Regions from separate parts of the Shewanella sp. BC20 genome, predicted to be linked through region 2. Evidence: predicted binding sites of a transcription regulator. Region 2 holds the regulator's gene; each other region holds the start of a gene.
What was found. The regulator MetJ, encoded in region 2, represses methionine synthesis genes. The targets are predictions, from matches to a motif close to TAGACGTCTAGACGTCTA.
Positions count from the first base shown of each region.

Region 1: the regulator MetJ is predicted to act here: its motif matches at 3,526-3,543, upstream of metE (5-methyltetrahydropteroyltriglutamate--homocysteine S-methyltransferase).
Region 3: the regulator MetJ is predicted to act here: its motif matches at 4,691-4,708, upstream of serA (phosphoglycerate dehydrogenase).

Region 1 is NZ_NHRI01000005.1:116,846-123,261, forward strand. Features, by position in the region: gene CBX96_RS07605 (TonB-dependent receptor) at 1-1,478, shown strand, start outside; gene CBX96_RS07610 (HDOD domain-containing protein) at 1,759-2,487, shown strand; gene CBX96_RS07615 (LysR family transcriptional regulator) at 2,548-3,453, opposite strand; gene metE (5-methyltetrahydropteroyltriglutamate--homocysteine S-methyltransferase) at 3,654-5,936, shown strand; gene CBX96_RS07625 (CPBP family intramembrane glutamic endopeptidase) at 6,036-6,416, opposite strand, start outside.
Region 2 is NZ_NHRI01000022.1:59,263-65,678, reverse strand. Features, by position in the region: gene CBX96_RS18710 (4Fe-4S dicluster domain-containing protein) at 1-296, shown strand, start outside; gene nrfD (NrfD/PsrC family molybdoenzyme membrane anchor subunit) at 299-1,243, shown strand; gene CBX96_RS18700 (sulfite exporter TauE/SafE family protein) at 1,370-2,113, opposite strand; gene metJ (met regulon transcriptional regulator MetJ) at 2,215-2,529, opposite strand; gene metB (cystathionine gamma-synthase) at 2,752-3,915, shown strand; gene CBX96_RS18685 (bifunctional aspartate kinase/homoserine dehydrogenase II) at 3,927-6,320, shown strand.
Region 3 is NZ_NHRI01000005.1:195,352-201,767, forward strand. Features, by position in the region: gene CBX96_RS07890 (PAS domain S-box protein) at 1-1,137, shown strand, start outside; gene CBX96_RS07895 (two-component system response regulator) at 1,202-2,218, shown strand; gene ygfZ (tRNA-modifying protein YgfZ) at 2,278-3,234, opposite strand; gene serA (phosphoglycerate dehydrogenase) at 3,372-4,601, opposite strand; gene CBX96_RS07910 (DUF2238 domain-containing protein) at 4,757-5,365, shown strand; gene CBX96_RS07915 (hypothetical protein) at 5,725-6,246, opposite strand.

The sequences.
Region 1 (6,416 bases), on a different contig from region 2:
AGTCGCCTGAGAATACGGGCGGCAGCGTGCAATTATCCGGCGGCAGCTTTAATACCTACGAAGGTCGCGGCGATGTGTCGGGCGCCATCAATAAAAATTGGCACTATTTCCTGACTGGTAGCTACAACCAAGGCGATAACTATCGCAAGCACAATGCCAATGAAACGGGTTCTATCCTTGGGCGTATTCAATATAAAACCGCCACAGATTCTTTCTTTGTTGAAACCAGCTATTACGATGATGACCGCGAAAATCCAGGCTCGTTGACGGTAGAACAGTTCAAAGAAAATCCACGCCAGTCTTCTAATAGCAGCGAATATGTTCATGAGATGACCACGGCGGCACGCAGTGGTTATCAGCATCAGCTTAACCAAAACTGGGCCTTAGCGGCGGATCTGGATTACAGCGATACCTTAGTGACCTCATTAAACTGGGGGGCGGGTAGCCAAAATACTCGCTCGCTGCTGATGTTTAGCCCTAAAGCACTTGCTAATTACAGCACCCGTCAAGGTGAGCTAAACCTAGTCACTGGTTTAGACATCAGCCGCGGTAAGGCCGAGTTTGACTCTATGGCGCGCAGCAACGTGCAGGAAATGCAAAGTGCTTACCTGCAAGCCACAGTGCCATTAAGCCACACCTTAAGCTATGTAGTGGGTGGCCGTTATGCGCGGGTGACCGACGATCTGGTCGATGGCAATGTGTATCCAAACGGCATCGATTTAGATGAAGATGCGACCGCATTCGAGTTCGGTTTAAATTACCGTCCGAGCGCCGAGCACAGATTCTATCTACGTGGCGATGAAAACTTCCGCTTTGCTAAGGTCGATGAGCAAGCTTATACCCCGAAAGATGTCTATGGCTTAAAGCCACAGACAGGCCGCTCCTATGAGGCGGGTTGGGATTGGACTGTGGCCAGCCAAAGCCTACGCGTTAGCCTATATCGCCTCGATTTAGAAGATGAAATTGTCTTCGACCCAAGTGCTGAAAAACCTGTTGGCGGCAGCTTCCAAGGTGCCAACGTCAATGCCGATGCATCACGCCGCTATGGCGCGAGTGCCGATTGGGATTGGCAGGTTACTCATGCCCTCACCTTAGGCTTGGAATATAACTATATTGATGCCGAATTTACCGACGGGGTGAATGATGGCAAGCAATTGTCTTGGGTTGCGGAGCATACGGGACGCGGTTATGTCAGTATGGATTTTGCCGAGCATTTCCAAGTGTTTGCCGAGGCGATTTACACGGGCGATCGTTTTATCGAAGGCGATAACGGCAACGAAGGCGATAAATTATCTAGCTATGTTTTAGGTAATCTAGCCCTTAACTATACCCGTGATGCTTGGTTAGCGAGCCTGCGTATCGATAACCTGTTTGATAAAGAGTATGTTAGCTCGGGTTACTACGGTGGCATTTGGGGTGATAGCTATTACTCTGGTCGAGGCCGTGATATTCGCTTGACTGTGGGTTACCGCTTCTAAGCTTGAAATAAATGCTTAACCGAATAAAGCCAGACTCAGTCTGGCTTTATTATTTCTGTTGTTTGGCTATGCGCAGAGAAAAATCCATTTTCTCGGTGTATTCTTTATAAGTTCAGCCTATTTTGAGATAGCCTAAGTCGTTGCTTGTGCTATAGATCACTTCATCTAAAGCATAGTCACAATTATTCTGCGACTTAGGGCTGAAATTCTCAGTAGTTTGGGTATGATGTGAGCGGTATTCGAATCATCTTATAGCTAATTAACAGGTGTAAAGTGTCTTATGACAGATCTTGAGCAACAGGTTTTTACTCAAGTGAGAGCCATCATAGCGAATGAAGAGCAAGTGATCGGTCGCCGTGGGATCTTAATTCCACTCAAAAAAGCGATCCTTGCCGAAGGCGACATTCGTAATGTGATCGATATTATTTCGAGCGATCCCGCATTAGCTGCCCACATGTTGATGCGCAGTAATTCGGCGCAGGCTTCAGGTGTAGTAAATCCTAAATCTCGCTCCTTAAAAGACGCCCTAATCCGTTTAGGTCAGGTCAATATTTATCGTTATGCCTTCACCTTCTATTTGAAAGAACGCCTCGATGAATTACCCCAACCCTATAAGAAGTTGGTACAAGGTTATTGGAAACTCACGGAAAATATCGCTACCGATGCGGTCGACAGCCTAGTCGATATGCCGGATGTCGATGTCGACCCCGATGAAGTACAAACCTTGGCGCTGTTTAGTGTGTTCGGGCAAATCATTGCCTTAACGGCCTTTGCTTACTTAAATGCCAGCTCTGAGCAATCTTTCCCGTTAAGCGTGATTAAGTCATTGATTGATAATCAGCAGCAGACCTTAACCATCGAAGCCTTTGAGGCCTTAGATCTCGATCAGGATCTGCGTCAAGAGTTTATGATCGCCCATAACCTGCGCCAGACCCGTAATCAAAATTCTCCAGGGTTGATTCTGCGCCGTGTGCTCTCGATGCGCGGCATGTTACTCAACCCGCTCTAAGAGCTGCTCATAAAAACAAAGCCTGCAATTGCAGGCTTTTTTATTGCTGTTTTTGCGGCACTAATTGGATTTTTGCTGACGCGCTAAGCCTTCGCTTGCCACCAGTTGCAGCCAGTTTTGCACTAAGGCCGAGTTCGCGCTGTGGCGGCGATAGGCCCCGAATAGTGGGCGCTTTAAGCCTTCTTGGCCAAGTTTGACTGAAGCTAAACTCAAGCCATGTCCCTCATTGATTGACCAGTTGGGCAGGGCGGCGATACCGTCCTTACAGGCGATGCGTTGTAATAACATCATGGTCAAATCGCAGGTCTTTTGCTCGCCAGCTTCAACGCCTGCGGGTTCTAAAAAGTGGCGGTAAATATCTAAACGCGCCAGTGGCACTGGGTAGCTGATAATGGGTAAGCGGGCCAATTGCTTAGGCGTAACATAGGCTTCTTTCGCTAAGGGATGATCCTTGGCAACCACTAACTTCACTTCAAAATCAAACAAATGCTGATAGGCGAGCGAGTGTCCCGGTACGGGATCTGAGGTCAGCACTATATCGAGTTCGCCCATCTCCAAGGCATTGAGCGAGTCGAATAGATGACGGCTTGAGAGATCTAACTCGGCCTGCGGATGATCTTGCCTAAATTGCTCCATCACTGGCATTAACCAGCGAAAACAGCTGTGGCATTCAATTCCCACTCTGAGTTGATTGGTCTCTGTCTCTAGGCCATTTTTCAGATCCGTTTCTGTTTCTAACACCTTAGGCAGGATCTCTTCGGCGAGGTGCAACAGGCGGGCGCCTTCCTGAGTAAAGGACAGGGGTTTGCTTTTACGCACAAAAATGGGCGAATTAATTCGTTGCTCTAACTCCTTAATTTGGTGGGAGAGAGCCGATTGAGTGACAAAACGTTTTTTGGCTGCGCCCGCCAAGCTGCCACTTTCCTTCAGTGCCATTAAGGTTCGCAGATGTCTTAGTTCGATCATGATCACTCCAAGTGAATTTCGCTCATGTTGTGCTTGAAATCAATTCGGTTGCTGGCATAGAGACTATCACAATAAACTTCTAGACGTCCAGACGCCCGCTGTGATTTATCAAGGCTTAAATGCGAAAAATTGCCAAGAAAACACCATCAGCTGGGTGCAAGTGCCGAATATGGCTTATCTCAAATAAAGGAAGATATGGTATGCAATTAAACAGTCTTGGTTTTCCCCGTATCGGGCGTCGTCGTGAACTGAAATTTGCCCTCGAAAAATACTGGCGTGGTGAGAGCACTCAAGCTGAACTGCATGAGGTGGCCAAGGAGTTACGCCGCACCCATTGGCAATGGCAAGTCGCCGCTGGGATTGAGCAAGTGCCTGTAGGTGATTTTGCCTTTTACGATCAAGTGTTAACCCTGAGTGCGACCCTTAACGCCATTCCAGATCGTCACCGTGGCGAGGGCGCTATCGATCTTGATACCTTATTCCGCGTAGCCCGTGGTCGTGCGCCAACTGGCACCGATGCGCCAGCCTCGGAAATGACTAAGTATTTCAACACTAACTATCACTACTTAGTGCCAGAGCTTAAGCAAGACCAAGTTTTCTCTATCGCCTATGAGCAGTTTTTTGATGAAGTCGCCGAGGCGCAGGCGCTGGGTTATCAAGCCAAGCCCGTACTGTTAGGCCCTGTGAGTTACTTGTATCTGGCAAAAACCGTGGGTCAGGATTTCGATAAACTCAGCCTATTGCCAAATCTGTTAAAGGCCTATGCCGACATTCTGGCGCGTTTTTCCGTGCAGGGCGTGACTTGGGTGCAACTTGAGGAGCCGATTCTGGCGCTCGAATTAGCCGCCGATTGGCAAGCGGCGATTAGCGAAGCTTATCAAGCGCTTAAAACGGCTCAAGTGAAGATTTTGCTCACCAGCTACTATGGCAGCATCAGTCATCATCAGGCGCTGGTTTCCGCGCTGCCTGTTGCCGGTTTGCACCTCGATTTAGTGACTGCCCCCGAGCAATTGGCCTTGTTTGCCAATGCCTTAAGACCAGATCAAATTCTGTCGGCGGGTGTAGTTAATGGCCGTAACGTGTGGGCGGCAGAGGTTGACCTGATTGTCGAGCGTATCGGCAGTGTTGCCAGAGACTTATGCTCACAAGACGGTGCGCGCCTATGGATTGGCACCTCATGCTCACTGCTTCACAGCCCTGTAGATTTAGAGGTGGAGACAACGCTCACGCCGACGCTACGTCAGCAGCTCGCGTTTGCTAAGCAAAAGCTGTTAGAACTGGCGAATGTGCGCCAATTGCTGCTGGCCCCTGAGTCTGTCGCCGCCAAAGAGATAGTTAACACCTGTTTGGCACGCCGTGAGGCTAAGGCACAGGCGGCGGATGCTAAAGTGATCGCCCGAGTGGATGCGCTGACTCAAGCCGACTATGAACGTGTGAGCGAATTTACTGAGCGCCAAGCGGTGCAGCAGCGCAAGTATCGTTTGCCATTGCTGCCAACGACCACGATTGGCTCATTCCCACAAACGCCAGCTATCCGTGGCTTACGTAGCCGCTGGCGCAAAGGGGAGCTAAGCGATGCCCAATATACCGAGCAGTTGCAGCAAGTGACCCGCGATACCATAGACCGTCAGCTCAAACTCGGTATCGATGTGCTAGTTCATGGTGAGGCCGAGCGTAATGACATGGTGGAATACTTCGGCGAGCAGCTCGAAGGCGTGGGCTTTACCAAAAATGGTTGGGTACAGAGTTATGGTTCTCGCTGCGTTAAGCCGCCGTTGATTTATGGTGATGTGAGCCGCCCTAAGGCCATGACGGTGGAGTGGGCCGAATTCGCCCAAAGCCTGACGGACAAACCTGTCAAAGGCATGCTAACGGGTCCTGTGACGATTCTGCATTGGTCGTTTGCCCGTGAAGATATCAGCCGCGATACCATTGCCACCCAATTGGCGCTGGCGATTCGTGATGAAGTGGTGGATTTACAAAATGCAGGCATTGGCATTATTCAAATTGATGAGCCAGCCTTTCGCGAAGGTCTGCCATTAAAGCAAAGCGAGTGGCAAGCTTACTTAGATTGGGCGGTGAATGCTTTTAAACTCAGTGCGGCGGGTGTTGTGGATGAAACCCAAATCCACACCCATATGTGCTACAGCGAGTTTAACGATACGATTGCGGCCATTGCCGCCATGGATGCGGACGTCATCACCATCGAGACCTCGCGTTCACGCATGGAACTGCTCAACGCCTTTGAAGATTTTGAATATCCTAATGAAATTGGCCCAGGCGTTTACGATATTCACTCGCCAAATCCCCCAAGTGTTGAGGCCATGGTGCACCTTATCGAAAAAGCGGCGCAAAAAGTGCCTGTGCGCCAACTGTGGGTTAACCCCGATTGCGGCCTTAAAACCCGCACTTGGGATGAAGTAGAACCCGCGCTAAAGAACATGGTGGATGCGACCCGTGAACTGCGTCGCCGCCTCGGCTAAGCGCTGTAAAATCTGCAATTTATGCCTCTTTGGCATAGCGTAAAAAAACAGGGATACCTTAGGTATCCCTGTTTTTCTTAAGTAATGAGCTTGGATGCATTAACCGATAAGCAGTACAACACTTAACATTGTCCAATCGTTGATGATGTGGGCACCTGTGGATATTAAGATATTTTTTGTTTTCAAGTAGGCGAGTAACAGCACCATTCTTGCTGCACCTATCACTATTAGGCATTGAACCCAATTCCATTGATACGTAGGTAAGTGTGCCATGCCAAACAATATAGCTGATCCTATCCAAGCGATAATAATGGCGGTTCTGCGTTGGACACCAAAATGAGAATGAAGCAGCCACATCAAGGCTAAAAATGGAATGACTGTGATGAGCTCTTCACCAAACAGTTGTGGAATCGTTCGTAAAAAGAACAGTAGCTTTTCCCATATGTCCTGATGACGGAGCATTTCGAAGGCGGGATTGGC
Region 2 (6,416 bases):
AGTGCGTGGGTTGTATGTACTGCGTGGCGGCGTGCCCCTACAAGGTACGTTTTATGAACCCAGAAACCAAAGTGGCTGACAAGTGTAACTTCTGTAAGGACACGCGCTTAGCTCGGGGTGAAGAGCCCGCCTGTGTGACTGTGTGTCCGACCGATGCCTTAGTGTTTGGCGATGCCAACGATCCACAGAGTGAGGTCGCTATGCTACTCAACACTAAGATCACTTACCAAGATAAGACCCATTTAGGCACCAAGCCTAGGGTGTATCGCGTTCCTACCAAAAGAGGGGGGATTTGATTATGAACAATACTTGGGGCGATATGGCGCAATATGATCCCGTCACTTGGCATTGGATCATCGCCGTGTATCTGTTTATGGCGGGTTTATCCGCCGGAAGTTTGCTGATTGGCATTGGCCTGCGTTGGTTTAATAAGGAGCAAGCGCAGGGGGAGACGAGTATTCTCAAGGCCGCAGCCATTATTGGCCCAGTGGCCATTTGCCTAGGCTTGGCATGTTTAGTGTTTGATTTAACGAAGCCTTTCCATTTTTGGCTGATTTTAATCAACTACAACTTCCAGTCTGTAATGGCGATTGGTGTCTTAGCACTACTGGCTTATTCACCCTTAGCATTTGCCTACGCGATTCTTGTGCTGCGCGATGAGCTGCCAAAGTGGGGCTTAGGTTTCCTCGTGCCTATTGCTAAGCTGCTGATGCCCTTTAGAAAGCTGATTGAAGTGCTGCTGTTTATTCTCGCGATTGGCGTGGGTGCTTATACTGGCTTCTTAATTTCGGCCATGAATGCCTATCCGATGTTGAACACTGCGGTATTGCCTGCGCTGTTTTTAGTCTCTGGTTTATCGGCGGGCGCGGCGGCTAATGCGGTGCTGGCGCTGGTGATGTTCAAGACCGATAGCCACGACAAGGCCTTAGCCAAAATGCATGGCTTAGAGCTGCCAGTGATGGCAATCGAAATCATGTTCCTGTTTATGTTGTTCTGCGCCTTGTACTTTCAGGGCGGCGCGGCGGCTGCGGCGCTGGCATCACTCACCTCTGGCGTGTGGGCGAGCGTATTCTGGATTGGCGTGGTCGGGATTGGTTTTGGTATCCCACTGCTATTTATGCTGTTGCCGACCGCGACGCGCCACAGCAAGGGCGCGATGATTATGGTGGCCTGCGCCAGCTTAACCGGCGTGTTAGCACTGAGACACTTTATTGTGTATGCGGGACAAAGCTATCTAAGTTAGTGCCATTGGTTAATGGCAATATCGATGGGGTAAATCACCTATCCCAGCAAGCAAAAAGCACCGATTAACGGTGCTTTTTTTATGGGGGCGATTGGCAGGATTCTATTGCGGTAATTATTGCGGTAATTATTGCGGCAATAGCTCAATCACAGATTTCACCGTAAGCACTAAAGCACTGATAGCGCAGAGGGCTAAGGTTGCCATCTTGGTCTTATGTTTATCCACATTCCCCACCAGTTTGCCCGCCACTAAATAGCCTAAAAAGACCGAGGGCAGTAGCATGAGTGATAACCACAAATGCTTGATTTCGAGTAGGCCCGTCACCCCAAGAATGACCAGGGCTATGGTCGAGCTGAAGATAAAGAAGGCCGACAGTGCGGCGCGAAATTTGGAGGCATCCTTACCCGCCAACAAAATCGCCATCGGTGGGCCACCAATGGCGGCAATATTACCAAAAATCCCCGAGACCACGCCCGCGCCAAACAGGGTTGCCTTATTCACGGGAAGAGTCAATTTATACAGGCTCAGCACCACGGCGACTGCCACAATGCCAGCAATCGCCAGACCAAGAATCGGCTGCGGCGCAAACAGTAGCAGGCTGGCACCGATAAAACCTCCGGGCACTCGACCGATAAGCGCATATTGCAAGCCATTGAATTCTAAATGGCCGCGTTCACGCAGTAGGGTGAGTAGGGCGATGGAAAAACCCATCACAATCACGGGGGCGGGCACTAATTCGGGGTCGACAATATACAGCAACGGGCTCGCCACCACGGCAAGGCCAAAGCCAATCAGACTCTGGGTGAGGGCACCTAAAAACACAATCACAGACGCAATGGCGAGCGTTTGTGGATCTATCAAGGAGAACATAGGATTCCATCAAAACAAAATAGGGATCGTTACTCTAACCCATCAAGCAAGATGAGTATTAACGATCCCTAATGATAAGTAGGATATTGGACGCTTAAGCGTTACTCCATATCTTCCCACTCGATCCCCATCTCGTCCATCAACCTTTTCGCTTCGGCGGGAATGCTGTCTGGGCTATCTTTCGACAGATCGGCATCATCAGGCAGAGGCTGGCCGGTGTAGGCATGCAAAAATGCTTCACACAAGAGTTCGCTATTGGTGGCGTGGCGCAGGTTGTTCACCTGACGACGGGTACGTTCATCCGTGAGGACTTTTAGCACTTTGAGCGGAATAGACACAGTAATTTTCTTTACTTGTTCATTCTTCTTGCCATGTTCAGCATAGGGGCTGATGTATTCCCCATTCCATTCAGTCATTGACTCACCTGTTATAACGCTAAATTCGGGGCAGATTTTAAACCCTTACAGATAACAGTCAAATTATTGCTACTATTTCTTAGTGATTGCAAACAGATTTCTTTATGTTTAGACGTCTAAACGTCTTAACGCCTATTGACGATACCACTGGGCTTAGGTACATTTAGACGTCCAGACATCTCTTTGCGAACTTAGGAGTTCCCGATGACCGCAGGCAAATTAGTGACCGAACGTCAATTAGCCACATTAGCAGTGCGTCAGGGTATCGAAAGCGATACTCAGTATGGCGCGGTGGTGCCGCCAATTTACCTGTCGACTAATTACGCCTTCGATGGTCATAAAAATCCTCGCGAATTTGATTACAGCCGTTCCGGCAATCCTACCCGCAGCATCTTAGGCGATGCCTTAGCTAAGCTAGAAAAGGGCGCAACCGGTGTGGTGACTTGCACTGGCATGGCAGCCATTACCTTAGTGACTACCTTGCTCGGCCCCGATGATTTGCTGGTGGTGCCCCACGATTGTTACGGCGGTTCTTACCGTTTATTCACTAACTTGGCTAAAAAGGGCCAATTTAAACTGCTGGTGGTCGATCAAACCGACGCCCAAGCGCTCGAGCAAGCCATCGCCCAGCAACCTAAGATGGTGTGGATTGAAACCCCATCAAACCCTCTGCTGCGAGTCGTCGATATCAAAGCTATCGCGAAGGCGAGCCACGCCGTAGGTGCTTTAGTGGTGGTGGACAATACTTTCCTCTCGCCCATTTTGCAGCAACCGCTGTTACTCGGTGCCGATATCGTTATCCACTCCACCACTAAGTACATCAATGGTCACAGCGATGTGGTGGGCGGCGCGGTGATCGCCAAAGATCCTCAACTCGGTGAGACCTTACATTGGTGGTCGAACACCTTGGGCTTAACGGGTTCTGCCTTCGACAGTTATCAAACTCTGCGCGGTCTGCGTACCTTAGCCGTGCGCATTCGCGAGCACCAAAGCAATGCCCAGCGTATTGTGGACGTGCTGACGAACAGCTCTGTTGTGAGCAAAGTGTATTACCCAGGCCTTGCGGATCACCCCAGCCATGCCATTGCCGCCAAGCAGCAAAAAGGCTTTGGCGCTATGCTGAGTTTTGAGCTTAAGGGCGGCGAGGCCGAAGTGGTCGCCTTTTTAGATGCCTTAAGTTTATTTAGCGTGGCCGAGAGCTTAGGTGGCGTTGAGAGTCTCGTGGCCGTGCCCGCGACTATGACCCACAGGGCGATGGAGCCCCAAGCACGTTATGAAGCTGGCATTAAAGACACCCTATTACGTTTGTCGGTTGGTATTGAAGATGCCGACGACTTAGTTGCAGATATTCAAGCAGGATTGGCCGCCGTTGCGGCTTGTCAGTAGAGGAATTCGAGATGGCACGTTGTCACTTACATAAATTTGGTGGTTCCAGCTTAGCCGATGCCGATTGTTATCGCCGAGTTGCCCATATTCTGTTAACCCATGGCCACAGTGATGATCTGGTGGTGGTGTCTGCCGCGGGTAAAACTACTAACTTTTTATATAAGTTGTTGTCGCTGCGCGATAGCAACCAATTATGGCAAGAAGAATTACAAGTCCTCATCAGCTATCAGCAAGGCTTGATTGAGCAGCTGTTATCTAACGAGCAGGCGCGGGATTTACGTGAGCGTTTAACCACGGATAAAGCCCAGTTAATCAGTCTATTATCTTTAGATTCCCGTAACGATTACCAAATTAGCCATGTGGTGAGCTTTGGTGAGCGTTGGTCGGCGCGCTTAATGGCGGCGCTGCTGCGTGAATCGGGTGTGGCCGCAAGCCATGTGGATGCCTGCTCGATTCTTGTGGCCGACGAGGCCGCTGTGCCGCAAATTCGCGTGCAAGAATCCCGCGCCAAAGTGCAAGCCTTACTGGCGGCGCATCCTAACGAGCGTTTAGTGATCACAGGTTTTATCTGTGCCAACGAGCGTGGCGATACCTTGCTGCTTGGTCGCAATGGCTCTGACTTTAGCGCCAGCTTAATTGCTAGCCTTGCCGACATTGAGCGCGTGACCATTTGGACCGACGTTGAAGGGGTATTTAACGCCGATCCGAATAAGATCAACGATGCGAAATTACTCAAGAGCATGTCCCTCGCCGAAGCAGACCGCTTGGCGCGTCTAGGTTCGCCTGTTTTGCATTCGCGCACTTTGCAGCCGCTGTTTAACACTGAGGTGAGCCTAGCCGTACGTTCAAGCTACGCCTCCCATACCGACTTTACCCTGATTGCGCCCCACAGCTCCTCGGCGAGTGCGCCTGTGGTGACTAACCTGAATGCCGTGGTGTTATTTGGCTTTAAGATCGCGGGCGATGTGGCCAGTCTGCTCGAGCAATTAGTCGAAGCAGGATTAACGCCACTGGCCCATTGGGTATCGGCGCATCAACGACTCGAGCTTGCCTATACCGCTGAAAACCAAAAACAAGTACAAAAGTTATTGGATGCGCAGGCCGAAGCCCTCGGCATTAAAGATCTGCAAATTAATACCGAACTCGGTTTAGTGGCGCTTGTGAGTGCCGATGCCGAGCATTATCGCCGCAGCTTTGCCCGTTTACTGAGCCGCGACGCTAAGCCCTTGTTCAGTGGTGACTTAAGTTTGGTGACCTTAGTGCCACAGTCGCAGGTTAATCTGCTGACGCAAAAAGTGCATCGCCGCTGTGCTGGCCCGCGTAAACGCATTGGCGTATTGCTGCTGGGTGTGGGCAATATTGGCGAGGCGTGGGTGAAACTGTTTAAGTCAGTTTCTCCCTCGTTAAATCAAGAGCTTGAAGCGCAAGTCGAGTTAGTCGGTCTGGTTACTTCCAGTAAAGCTTTGATTAAGTCCACTGGTGTGGATTTGGAAAGCTGGCAGCAGGAATTCGATGCCGAGGCAACACCTTGGCAGTACGAGCATCTATTTGAACAATTAGAACAACTTAACTGTGATGAACTGATTGCATTAGACATCAGCGCCAGCGCCAGTTTAACCCTGCAATACCCAGAGTTTTTCGAGCGCGGCATTCATATGGTCAGCGCAAACAAACTCGCGGGTTCTGGCCCGCTGCCTTTTTATCGGGAATTGAAGGAACAACTCGGTTATCGCCGTCTATTCTGGCGTTATAACGCTAGCTGTGGCGCGGGCTTACCTATTCAGCACGCCTTAAACGATTTGCGTAACAGTGGCGATAGCGTTGAAGCCGTTGGCGGGATTTTCTCTGGCACCCTGTGTTGGTTATTCGAGAAATACGATACCAGCAAACCTTTCTCGGAATTAGTGATTGAAGCGCGTGGTTTAGGGATTACCGAACCCGATCCACGCGACGATCTTTCTGGCCGCGATATGCAGCGTAAGCTGCTGATTTTAGCCCGTGAAATCGGTCTGGAAATCGAGCTTGAGGATATTGAGCTGCGCTCCTTAGTGCCTGCCCATTTAGCGGATATTCCGCTGGAGCAATTCCTTGCCCGTATCGGTGAGCTGGATGATGAATTGCTGCAACAATACGGCGCAGCGGCGGAGCAAAACAAGGTACTGAGATATGTCGCCTCCTTGGACAATAGCGGTGCGACCCTAAAAGCCGAGGTGGGATTACAGTGGATTGATGCGAATCATCCCTACGCCAACCTTACGCCCGGGGACAATGTGTTTGTGATCCGCTCTGCCTTCTATCAAGGTAATCCTTTGATTATCCGTGGGCCGGGTGCTGGCCGTGAGGTAACAGCGGCGGCGGTGCAATCGGATCTGACGCAGATCTGTCGCGATCTGCTGCAAGAATAGGAATAAACCCCGTATCTTCAAGTTGATTCGGCTTATATTCATAGACTTAAAGGACTCATTCGAGTCCTTTTTTTATTGGCGAAGATCAGGACTAAA
Region 3 (6,416 bases), on a different contig from region 2:
TTACTCGATGGCATTATGAATTCCCTTGGCCGAGCTGGCGTTCTGCCTGTCAGACGTAATAGTGAGAGCATAGATCCTAAACTCCTTCAGCCGCTTAAGGGCAAACGTATCCTCTTGGTGGAGGATAATGAGATGAACCTTGAGGTAGCCACTGAGTTTTTAGAGCAAGTGGGGATTATCTTATCCATCGCGACTAACGGTCAGATAGCGCTCGATAAGCTGGCGCAGCAGAGTTTCGATTTGGTATTGATGGATTGCCAGATGCCAGTGATGGACGGTTATCAGGCCACTCAGGCGATTAGAAAACGGCCAGAACTTAACGAGTTACCCGTGATTGCGATGACGGCTAATGCGATGGCGGGTGATAAGGAAATGTGTTTAAAAGCAGGGATGAATGACCATATCGCTAAGCCGATAGAGGTCAACTTGCTGTATCAAACCCTGCTTAAATACTTAGGTGGCGGTGTGCTACCGACCGAAGATGTTTCTCTTAATCAATTGGTTGAAATCCCCGTTAAACCTATCAATCTGGATTCAAAGTCCGTCGTAAAATGGCCTGAACATCCAGAATTAGATATCGATAGGGGGTTACAGTTAGTTCAAAACTCAACCCGCCTCTATCAGCGGATATTCGATCGTTTTGTGACCAGTCAACGTAATGTGGTTGAGTTGATTAATAAAGCGCTCGCCAACGACAAGCGTGACGATGCCGTGCGGATGGCGCATACCTTGAAGGGACTCGCGGGGAACTTAAGTTCTAGCAAGCTGGTGGAATTAGCGCGTCAACTAGAACTGCATCTTAGTGAGAAGAGCGAATATCAAACTGAGTTAGACCAAATCCAAACCTTAGTGGCGTCGATTTGTGATGCCATTGAGCGAGTCAAACCACAGTTTGAGGAATCCGCGCCCTCGACAGCGGAGCATCTGTCCCAGGAGGCGCTGGTGAGTGCCTTAAACCAATTGCGTCAAAGCTTGGAGGATGCCGATTCCGATGCGGTGACACAAATTGATGCATTAAAACCCCAAGTGAGTAGCAAGTTATGGCAGCAGCTCAGTCCTGCGCTGACTATGATTAATCAATACCAATTTGATGAAGCCGTGGATTTGATAGATGACGTGCTTGCGGAATTAGCGTGACAACCGGTCAATGAGGTGCGGTAGTTGACCATAAATAAAGCCACAGGATAAGGTGAAAGTGTTGATGGATAAGGCAACGATATTGGTCGTCGATGATACACCGGAGAATATTGATATTTTAGTGGGTATCCTCGGTGAGGATTATAAGGTCAAGGTGGCGATTGATGGGCCAAGAGCACTCGCCCTTGTTGCCAAAACCCTGCCAGATTTGATTTTACTCGACGTAATGATGCCCGGCATGAATGGCTATGAAGTGTGTAAGTTGCTTAAGCAGGAACCCCTAACTTGCCATATTCCAGTGATTTTTGTGACCGCCTTGTCTGAGGTGGCCGACGAGACCCAAGGGTTTGAGTTAGGCGCCGTCGATTACATTACTAAGCCTGTGAGTGCCCCCGTGGTAAAAGCGCGGGTGCGAACCCATCTAGCGCTGTACGATCAAAAGCGCCTACTAGAGCAACAGGTTAAAGAGCGTACCCAAGAGTTAGAAGAAACCCGCTTCGAAATTATCCGCCGCTTAGGCCGCGCCGCCGAATACAAAGACAACGAGACAGGCCTGCATGTTGTGCGTATGAGCCACTATGCACGGATGTTGGCCGTGAAACTAGGCTTGCCTAGCACCTTCTGCGAGCTGTTATATAACGCTGCGCCGATGCACGACATCGGGAAAATCGGCACTCCCGATGCGGTGCTGAAAAAGCCCGGTAAGCTTGATGCCGATGAGTGGGAAATCATGCAACAACATGCCGCCATTGGCGCTGAGATCATTGGCGAACATGGCGATCCACTGCTGCAAATGGCGCGGCGCATCGCCTTAACTCACCACGAAAAGTGGGATGGTTCGGGTTATCCTAATGGTTTGTCTGGGGAAAATATTCCGATTGAAGGCCGAATTGTGGCGATAGCGGACGTCTTCGATGCCTTGACTTCGCGCCGTCCTTACAAGGAGCCGTGGACAATTGAAGCCACGGTCGAGTTGCTCGAAAGCCAAGCGGGAAAACACTTTGACCCTAAGCTGGTGGAGGAGTTTAAGCAAATTCTGCCGGAAGTCGTGGCTATTCGAGATACTTACATCGAGCATTAAACAAAAAAGGCGCCTAGGGCGCCTTTTTCAATAGCAACTCTTTGTTAGCTCGCGGCCAACTATTCCTCTTCGAGCGAGTAGGGCAGAGCTTGGATCCCTAAGCTGGATTGCTCGTCATCAGCGAAACGCAGCTTGGCATCATTTGCGGTATCGTTAGCGAGAACGGCGGTCAGTAACACTTGATTGCCACGCTGCACGAACTCAATAATTTGTCCGCCCTTGCGGTAGCCATCTTCTAATGCAATCTCGATAACGCTTTCTAAATTAATCGTTAATGCTGTGGTGCCCTGAAGAATATAGAGTGCGCGCTTGTTACCACCACGGTATTTAGTGCGGGCAACGGTTTCTTGGCCCATATAGCAGCCCTTGTTGAAGCTAATGCCATTAATGGCCTGCAGGTTACACATCTGCGGCACATATTGGTTAGCATGGCTTGGGGCTAGATTAGGGTAGCCCGCTGCGATTTCTAAGGCTTGCCAAGCGCTTGCATCAAACACTGTGTGCTCGCCCACTAAGGCCGTTGCCGCTTCTGGCTGCAGCACCAGAATAAAACGGTCCGCATCCTTTAGGATGGCGCCATGTTCAACCAGTGTGAGTTCTTCAGTGATTTCACCGAAGTGTTGCGTCACAAACGGTACTGCCTGTTCGCCCGCCACACCGAGTAATGTCCACTCAGCCGTCGCATTTGTCAGGGTTGCCTTGCTAAATACGGCATATTTTTGCAGCTGTGGCAGGTCGAGCTCAAGGGTGTCCTTTGGCATCAGCATCAACAGCGCATCTTGGATGGCGAAGGTGCGGAAGCTGGCGAGCATCTTACCCTTAGGATCGCAATGTGCGCCCCAGCGCCATTGGTTGGCTTCGAGTGAGCTGATATCCGTGGTGACTTGACCATGGATAAAACTGCGACCCTGTTCGCCGACCACTTTGATGAGGCCGAGGTGGGATAGGTTGGCGAGCATAAGTGGAGGCATTGAGGCGTCCAGATCCCAAGTGGGTGTCGAAACTGCAATAGTCATAGCGGAGATCCTGAAAATGAAGACGATGCAAGAGGCTAGATTGTAGCGGAATTAAGCGGCGCTCAAAAGCATAAGGCGCACATATCTTGAATGAAATGTGCGCCTTATAAATACACTCAAGCTGAGTGCGTAAAGCCTTAGAACAATACGCGGGTGCGCAGTGTGCCTTCAATGGCCTTAAGTTCGACCAGTGCTTCCTCGGCTTGGTGAGTATCGACTTCCATTACCACATAACCGATTTCAGCTGTGGTTTGCAGATACTGAGCGGCAATGTTGATGCCTTTTTCAGAGAAAGCTTTGTTGATTTTGATCAGCACGCCAGGACGGTTTTGGTGAATGTGCAGTAAGCGCGAAATGCCTTTGTGCATTGGCAGCGACACTTCAGGGAAGTTAACCGCGGAAACGGTCGAACCGTTGTCTGAGTATTTGGCTAACTTACCAGCCACTTCGATACCGATGTTTTCCTGGGCTTCGGCAGTGCTGCCACCCACGTGCGGGGTCAACAGCACATTGTCTAAGCCACGTAATGGGCTGATAAATTCATCATCATTCGATTGTGGCTCGACTGGGAATACGTCGATTGCCGCGCCTGCAAGGTGACGTTCTTTAAGGGCAACAGTTAGTGCATCGATATCAACCACAGTGCCGCGTGAGGCATTGATAAAGATACTGCCTTTACGCATGGCGGCAAATTCCGCGGTGCTGATCATATCTTTGGTTTGCGCTGTCTCAGGGACGTGCAAACTGATCACATCGGATTGTGCCAGTAATTGTTCCATCGAATGGATTTGTTGGGCATTGCCTAATGGCAGTTTGTCTTCGATATCGAAAAACACCACGCGCATGCCTAAGGTTTCAGCCAGGATCCCGAGCTGAGTACCAATATGGCCATAACCTATCACACCTAAGGTTTTGCCACGGACTTCGTAACTGCCGGCGGCCGTTTTCATCCAGCCACCACGGTGGGCGATGGCATTACGTTCAGGAATGCCGCGCATCAGCATGATGATTTCGCCTAATACCAGTTCAGCCACGCTGCGGGTATTGGAAAACGGTGCGTTAAAGACGGGGATACCGAGTAATTCGGCAGTCGCCAGATCCACTTGGTTAGTACCGATACAGAAACAACCAATCGCAATCAGTTTTTCGGCACGCTTCAATACATCAGCCGTTAATTGGGTACGGGAACGAATACCAACAAAGTGAGCATCTTTGATGGACTCGAGCAGGGCTTCATCACCTAAGGAGGCTTTGTGATACTCGATATTGGTGTATCCAGCACGTTCAAATACATCGACCGCAGATTGGTGGACGCCTTCCAACAACAGGATCTTGATCTTATCCTTGTCCAGCGAATGTTTCGCCATGATATGGGTACCCTCTAATTAATTGAAATAGTTCTGTGTGATATGCTGACAGCCTTGGCCTTCCAAAGTAGCACTTTTTTTGCTCACTGTGGAGGGCTAGATGGCTAAAGTTAATATTCTAGAATTAGAACAATATCGCATAAGAGGAAGGAACATTGAATAACAAAATCATTTGGTGCGGTATTTACCTCTCAGTTTTAATATGGTCGGCGATAAAACCCGCAGATCCATTTACTTGGTGGCTCGAAGCCTTGCCCGCATTAGTGGCCGTGCCCTTGCTCTTTTTTACCCGTAAGGGTTTTCCGCTGACGCCCTTAGTGTATTTTTTGGTGCTGGTGCATTGCTGTGTGTTGTTTGTTGGCGCGCACTATACCTATGCCGAAGTGCCACTGTTCGATACGATTGCCCAGTGGATGGGCACAGAACGTAACAACTACGACAAGGTCGGGCATTTCGCCCAAGGTTTTATTCCTGCCATGTTAGCTCGTGAAATTATGCTACGTAATCAAGCCGTTAAACCTGGTGCATGGTGTGCCTTTTTAGTCACCTGCTTTGTGTTGGCCTTTAGTGCCTTCTACGAACTGATTGAATGGTGGGTGGCCGCCGCGACGGGCGAAGGCGCCGAGGCTTTCTTAGGCACTCAAGGTTATGTGTGGGATACCCAATCGGATATGTTTTTAGCCTTGATAGGTGCCATTGTCGCGCTAATCAGTTTATCCCGTGTGCAGGATAAGCAAATCGCGAAACTTACCGGCCAGGCTTAAGCGCGATAGTTCTCTGCTCACAGATAAATCCCTCCTAAGACTGCCTTAGGAGGGATTTTTTATTCCTTAAACTGTCATCTTCTATATTGGTGTATCAGGCTATTTAGTGATTGCTGAATGTGTTTATCTAATTGAAACAGCTATGTTTATTATGTTTAAGAGATTGGGAAACTCAGAGAATGACACTATTTTGTGAAGTTTTTAGAAAGGCAGTACTTTAACAATAAAGGAATTCACATCTTATCTGTTAAGCCTTGGTCGCTTGTTATATGTCAATTGTCATTCCTAGAGCTGAAAGTGAAAGCGATTATATGATGCTTGGGGATTAAGGTTGTTTCTGTTCTCTCTAGACTCGAAAGCTAAGGTTTTTCTTTCGCTTCCTCAGGTTCGGTTTCGGCGGAAATTTGTGTTTTCCTGTCGGATAACTGTTGTATTGCCTGAGTGTTATTTGAGGTTAAGCCATTAAAATGGTCGTTAATTTTATTGAGCTGGCTGATGTATTCAGGGTCATCCTTTTCCTTATGTTGCCAGTAACGCTGCCGCTCTAGTTTTTGTAATTCACTGGCCCTTAGGATTTCGAAATAGCTGTTTTCCTGCTTTAGCCTATAAAGCTCGGCATCGAGCAGTTGCAGCAATTTTTCCTTAGAAATCGTTTGGCTATTGAGCAAGGATTGCAGCGGGTCGACAGGCGTCTCACGTTTGTCTGAATCGGTTTCCGTGGTGATCCCTAGCTGATACTCAATCTTATGTTGGCTATATTCCTGCGGGCAGGCGGTTTGGCTAAAGACGACCTTATCGTCCTTGCGACATTTATAGACGGTATTTGCAAGTGCAGTTGTAGGAAGTAGCACGCAAATAAGAGTCACTATGAGTCTTGTCATTCGACGACAGATCCTTTGTATCCGCGATGATGAATAAAATACGTATTGCTACTGTGCCAGATTAAAGCCGAGTCTGCGTGCTCTTTAAACTCTAGCAGCTATATATCCGAGGGGTAGAAATACTTGTTACTTAGCATTAACAACCGTGAATACTATGGCGTAACTCAAAG